One region of the Pseudomonas sp. LG1E9 genome, then DNA from elsewhere that is predicted to be linked to it. Evidence: predicted binding sites of a transcription regulator. Region 1 holds the regulator's gene; the other holds the start of a gene.
What was found. Region 1 encodes sigma-54, which starts transcription at its own class of promoters, with help from an activator protein. Its sites were predicted from a motif close to ANTGGCATNNANNTTGCTNT; they were not measured.
Positions count from the first base shown of each region.

Region 1 (3,307 bases):
CCGCAAGGAACTGGACCGTGACGGCCGCCGCCAGGAACTGGAAAGCCTGCTGCAGGAATTCCACATAAACCACATTCGCGACAACCTTGGCATGAGCCTGTCCGGTGGTGAGCGGCGTCGCGTGGAAATCGCCCGTGCCCTGGCCACTGCCCCCAAGTTCATCCTGCTGGACGAACCGTTTGCCGGCGTCGACCCTATCTCGGTTGGCGATATCAAGCAGATCATCCATCACCTCAAGGCCAAGGGCATCGGTGTATTGATCACCGACCACAACGTGCGTGAGACCCTCGATATCTGCGAAACCGCTTATATCGTCAACGATGGACAACTGATCGCCGAGGGCGACTCCGCTACCATCCTGGCCAATGAACTGGTCAAGGAAGTGTACCTGGGTCACGAGTTTCGCCTGTAAACCCGCCTGTAATAACAAGGCGGTGGCAGGTCGTTTGCCCGATGCGCGGGAGTCAATAAGAACCTCCGGTTTTTTATTGTTACCGCGCTCTAGGCAAAGCCCTCGATATCAGGCATATAATTTGCTTATGTTTGGCGCTCACGCGCCCTGTCGTGGATGGCGCATTGCGCCGGCGAATAAGGTGTTAAGCCCCTGCCATGAAACCATCGCTAGTCCTGAGAATGGGCCAGCAGCTGACGATGACACCGCAGCTGCAACAGGCCATCCGCCTGCTCCAATTGTCGACCCTGGACCTGCAACAGGAAATCCAGGAGGCCCTGGAGTCCAATCCGATGCTCGAACGCCAGGAAGAAGGCGACGACTTCGATAACGCAGACCCGTTGGCCGACAACATCGAGCAAAAACCCAACGCGGACGTGCAGGAACCGTCCTACCAGGAAACTGCCCCTACGGTGGACAACCTGGAGGAAGGCGATTGGAACGAACGCATCCCCAACGAGCTTCCAGTAGATACCGCCTGGGAAGACGTCTACCAGACCAGCGCCAGCAGCCTGCCCAGCAACGACGATGACGAGTGGGACTTCACCACCCGCACCTCCGCCGGTGAAAGCCTGCAGAGCCATCTGCTGTGGCAACTGAACCTCGCACCGATGTCTGATACCGATCGACTGATCGCCGTCACCTTGATCGACTGCATCAACAACCAGGGTTACCTGGACGAGACGCTCGAAGAAATTCTGGAGGCTTTCGACCCGGAACTGGACATTGAGCTGGACGAAATTGAAGCGGTGCTGCACCGCATCCAGCAGTTCGAGCCGGCCGGCATCGGCGCCCGTACCCTGAGCGAATGCTTGCTGTTGCAACTGCGCCAGCTGCCAGCCAAGACGCCATGGCTCGCTGAGGCCCAGCGCCTGGTTACCGACTACATCGACCTGCTGGGCAGCCGCGACTACAGCCAACTGATGCGTCGCATGAAGCTCAAGGAAGACGACCTCCGCCAGGTCATCGAGCTGGTGCAGAGCCTGAACCCGCGTCCGGGCTCGCAGATCGAGTCGAGCGAAGCCGAGTACGTGGTGCCCGATGTAATCGTGCGCAAAGACAACGAGCGCTGGCTGGTTGAGCTGAACCAGGAGTCTGTGCCGCGCCTGCGCGTCAACCCGCAATATGCCGGCTTTGTACGCCGGGCCGACACGAGTGCCGACAACACCTTCATGCGCAACCAGCTGCAGGAAGCCCGCTGGTTCATCAAGAGCCTGCAGAGCCGCAACGAAACCTTGATGAAAGTGGCCACCCAGATCGTCGAGCATCAGCGCGGCTTCCTGGAATACGGCGACGAAGCAATGAAGCCTCTGGTCCTGCACGACATCGCCGAGGCGGTAGGCATGCACGAATCGACAATTTCACGCGTGACCACGCAAAAATTCATGCATACCCCACGGGGTATTTATGAGTTGAAATATTTTTTCTCCAGCCATGTAAGCACCTCCGAAGGCGGCGAATGCTCGTCAACGGCGATCCGCGCGATCATCAAAAAACTGGTTGCTGCGGAAAATCAGAAAAAGCCGTTGAGTGACAGCAAGATCGCTGGTTTACTGGAGGCACAAGGCATTCAGGTCGCCCGTCGAACCGTCGCCAAGTACCGCGAATCCCTTGGGATCGCGCCTTCCAGCGAGCGCAAGCGTTTGATGTGACGGGCGGGCCACAGCGTTCCAGTGACGGGTATTCCTACCCGTCGCTTTATGCACTGGCAACGAAGGAGAAGCTGTATGCAAGTCAACATCAGTGGACACCATGTAGAAGTCACCCCTCCCCTGCGCGAGTATGTCGAGCTGAAGCTGAAACGCCTGGAGGGGCATTTTGACAAAATCACCAACGTGCAAGTCATCATGAAGGTCGACAAGCTTCAGCAGAAAGTTGAGGCGACCCTGCAGATTCCCGGTGGCGAAGTAGTCGCCAATGCCGAGCATGAGGACATGTATGCATCAATTGATGCCTTGACTGACAAGCTTGACCGCCAACTTAAAAAGCATAAGGAAAAGCAGCAGAGCCTTCTTAATGGCACTGGCCGCTAACACCCCCAACCCATGATCCGACTTGAAACCATCCTGACCCCCGGCCGTTCCCTCGTGAACGTGCCGGGCGGCAGCAAGAAGAAAGCCCTCGAACAAATTGCCAACCTGATCAGCAGCCAAGTGCCTGAGCTGGAGATGCAAGATGTCTTCGAGGCTCTGATTGCCCGTGAAAAACTCGGCTCGACCGGTTTTGGCAACGGCATCGCCATTCCTCACTGTCGCCTCAAAGGCTGCGAAACACCTGTCAGCGCCCTGCTGCACCTGGACGCCCCTATCGATTTCGACGCCATCGACGGTGCCCCGGTCGACCTGCTGTTTGTTCTGCTGGTCCCGCAGGCCGCCACCGATGCGCACCTGGAACTGCTTCGGCAGATCGCCAGCATGCTTGACCGCAAGGAAGTACGCGACAAACTGCGCAGTGCCAGCAGCAACGAGGCGCTGTACCAAGTTGTCCTGGATGAGCAAAACGGGCAGTAACCATGCGTTTGATCATCGTCAGCGGCCGCTCCGGCTCGGGTAAAAGCACCGCCCTCAACGTTCTTGAGGACAATGGCTTCTATTGCATCGACAACCTGCCTGCCGGCCTGCTGCCAGAGCTGGCGGAACGTGCTCTGATCCACACCGAGCTGGCGCAACCCCTGGTTGCCGTTTCGATCGACGCCCGCAACCTGCCGAGCCACCTCTCGCGATTCCCGGAATTGCTGGAAGAAGTGCGCGCCAAGCACATCCATTGTGATGTGCTGTACCTCGATGCCGACGAAGAGACGCTGTTAAAGCGCTTCTCCGAAACCCGCCGGCGCCACCCGCTCAGCAGCCCCCACCG
Region 1 covers NZ_CP029983.1:1,720,919-1,724,225, reverse strand. The annotation lists gene lptB (LPS export ABC transporter ATP-binding protein) at 1-412, shown strand, start outside; gene DNK50_RS08070 (RNA polymerase factor sigma-54) at 610-2,103, shown strand; gene hpf (ribosome hibernation-promoting factor, HPF/YfiA family) at 2,179-2,484, shown strand; gene ptsN (PTS IIA-like nitrogen regulatory protein PtsN) at 2,497-2,961, shown strand; gene rapZ (RNase adapter RapZ) at 2,964-3,307, shown strand, end outside.

Region 2 (3,307 bases), 2.6 Mb from region 1:
ATATCCATGGCCAATAAATAGCAAAGCTCGTGCCGTTTAGTGTTGGGTGCGCGTCGCACCTTCAAGGTTTTAGCGTAGGAGTCTGGGCATGGCAGGAGTAATGGATTCAGTAAACCAGCGCACACAGCTGGTAGGGCAGAATCGCCTGGAGTTGTTGCTTTTTCGCCTGGATGGCAAGCAGCTGTATGGCATCAACGTGTTCAAGGTGCGGGAAGTGCTGCAATGTCCCAAGCTGACGATCATGCCCAAGTCCAGCCCCGTGGTGTGTGGCGTGGCCAACATCCGTGGCGCGACCATCCCGATTCTTGACCTGGCCCTGGCCACCGGTTCGGCTGGCCTGCAGGACCGCGAAAACCCGTTCGTGATCATCACCGAGTACAACACCAAGACCCAGGGTTTCCTGGTGCGCTCGGTGGAGCGCATCGTCAACATGAACTGGGAAGAGATTCATCCGCCGCCCAAGGGCACCGGCCGCGACCACTACCTCACGGCAGTGACGCGGGTCGATAACCAATTGGTGGAAATCATCGACGTGGAGAAGATCCTCGCTGAAGTGGCGCCGACCTCGGAATCGATTTCCGTGGGTGTGGTGGATGCCGAAACGGCGCACAAGGCGGTCTCGCTGCGTGTGCTGACGGTGGATGACTCCTCGGTGGCGCGCAAGCAGGTGACCCGTTGCCTGCAAACCGTCGGCGTGGAAGTGGTGGCGCTCAATGATGGCCGCCAGGCGCTGGATTACCTGCGCAAGCTGGTAGATGAAGGCAAGAAACCGGAAGAAGAATTCTTGATGATGATCTCCGACATCGAGATGCCGGAAATGGACGGCTACACCCTCACGGCTGAGATACGCAGCGATCCACGCATGCAAAAATTGCATATCATCCTGCATACTTCGTTGTCGGGCGTATTCAACCAGGCGATGGTCAAGAAGGTCGGTGCCGATGACTTCCTGGCCAAATTCCGTCCTGATGACCTGGCATCCCGGGTAGTCGCCCGGATCAAGGCAGCAGATCACAGCTAAGGGCTTTTTTCCCCTGGCGATCACACGATTTTAGAGGCGGTATCAGTGTCTACGGGTAATTTGGATTTTGAACAGTTCCGGGTCTTCCTGGAAAAAGCCTGTGGCATATTGCTCGGTGAAAACAAGCAATACCTGGTATCCAGCCGTCTTAATAAACTGATGGAGCAGCAGGGCATCAAGTCCCTGGGCGAGTTGGTTCAACGGATCCAGGGGCAGCCGCGCAGTGGCCTCAAAGAGATGGTGGTCGATGCCATGACCACCAACGAAACCTTGTGGTTTCGTGATACCTACCCCTTTGAAGTGCTCAAGAGCAAAGTGCTGCCGGAGGCCATCAAGGCCAGCCCGGGCCAGCGCTTGCGCATCTGGTCGGCGGCCTGCTCTTCGGGGCAGGAACCGTATTCGATCTCGATGTCCATCGATGAGTTCGAGCGGACCAACATGGGCCAGTTGAAGGCCGGGGCGCAGATTGTTGCCACTGACCTGTCCGGCACCATGCTCACCAACTGCAAGACCGGTGAGTACGACAGCCTGGCCCTGGGCCGTGGTTTGTCCCAGGAGCGCCTGCAACGTTACTTCGACCCCAAAGGGGCAGGACGTTGGGCGATCAAGGCGCCGATCAAGAGCCGCGTGGAGTTCCGTTCGTTCAACCTGCTCGACAGCTACGCCAGCCTGGGCAAGTTCGACATGGTGTTCTGCCGCAACGTACTGATCTACTTCTCGGCAGAAGTGAAGAAAGACATCCTGTTGCGCATCCACGGCACCCTCAAGCGTGGCGGTTACTTGTTCCTCGGTGCTTCCGAGGCACTGAACGGCCTGCCGGATCACTTTCAGATGGTGCAGTGCAGCCCGGGGATCATCTACCAGGCCAAATAAAAATGTGGGAGGGGGGCAAACCCCCTCCCACATTTGTTTCTGCGGCAAAGTTGATGAAAGCGGCAACTCCCCATTGCCGCTTTACTGGCGCCACGCGGAAACCCGTTGCCGCTTTTCTGGCATTGCCGCCGGCAACCTCCTCGCAACCCCTTGATTCATGGGCTTTTCAGAAACTGGCATGCGCCTTGCTATAACCCAGTTAACGAACAGCAGGTCAGCCTAAAGGTTTCCGCCATGAGCATCAGCTTCGATAAAGCGCTCGGTATCCACGAACAAGCCCTGGGCTTCCGCGCCCAGCGTGCTGAAGTCCTGGCCAATAACATTGCCAACGCCGACACCCCGAACTACAAGGCTCGGGATCTGGACTTCTCCGCCGTGCTCGCCGCACAGCAGGACAAGACCAAGAACGGCACCTTCGCCTTGAACATGACCAACAACCGTCATATCGAAGCGCAAGGCCTGAGCAGTGGTGACGAGTCGTTGCTGTATCGCACGCCGATGCAGCCGTCGATCGACCAGAACACCGTCGACGCCCAGCTGGAGCAATCGGCGTATGCCGAGAACTCGGTGAACTTCCAGGCCAGCTTTACCCTGCTCAACAGCAAATTCAAAGGGCTGATGTCAGCCCTGCGTGGAGAGTAAGCCATGTCCCTGTCCAGTGTTTTCAATATTGCCGGTAGCGGCATGAGCGCCCAGACCACGCGGCTCAACACCGTCGCCAGTAACATCGCCAACGCCGAGACCGTGTCGTCGAGCATTGACCAGACGTACCGTGCCCGTCACCCGGTGTTTGCCACCATGTTCCAGGCCGGTCAGAACGGCGGCAGCGACTCGCTGTTTCAGGAGCAGGACGCAGCCGGCAAAGGCGTGCAGGTGCTTGGCGTGGTCGAAGACCAGAGCAACCTCGAAGCCCGCTACGAGCCTAACCACCCGGCGGCGAACGAAAAAGGCTACGTGTACTACCCGAACGTCAACGTGGTCGAGGAAATGGCCGACATGATTTCCGCCAGCCGCTCGTTCCAGACCAACGCGGAAATGATGAACACCGCCAAAACCATGATGCAGAAGGTCCTGACCCTGGGTCAGTGATAAGGGGCGCCAAATAATGGCCATCGTTGATACGACTACTAATTCAGCAGTCCAGGACCTTTTCAATTCCAAGGTCAGCACTGCAACAAACAATGTCGCAAGCACGGCTTCTGCGGCCACCGGCAATCAGTCGTTGGGCAAGGACGCATTCTTGCAACTGCTGGTCACCCAACTGAAAAACCAGGACCCGCTGTCGCCTCAGGACAACGGTGCATTCGTGGCCCAGTTGGCTCAGTTCAGCAGCCTGGAAGGCATCAACACCCTGAACGACTCGGTGAATGCAATCTCCAGCAACTTCAGCTCTTCGCAGGCGCTGCAAGCTTC
Region 2 covers NZ_CP029983.1:5,410,800-5,414,106, reverse strand. The annotation lists gene flgA (flagellar basal body P-ring formation chaperone FlgA) at 1-8, opposite strand, end outside; gene DNK50_RS24780 (chemotaxis protein CheV) at 89-1,021, shown strand; gene cheR (protein-glutamate O-methyltransferase CheR) at 1,067-1,894, shown strand; gene flgB (flagellar basal body rod protein FlgB) at 2,129-2,536, shown strand; gene flgC (flagellar basal body rod protein FlgC) at 2,540-2,983, shown strand; gene flgD (flagellar hook assembly protein FlgD) at 3,000-3,307, shown strand, end outside.
Region 2: flgB (flagellar basal body rod protein FlgB) is a predicted target of sigma-54. The motif match lies at 2,067-2,086, and genes of this name have one in related genera.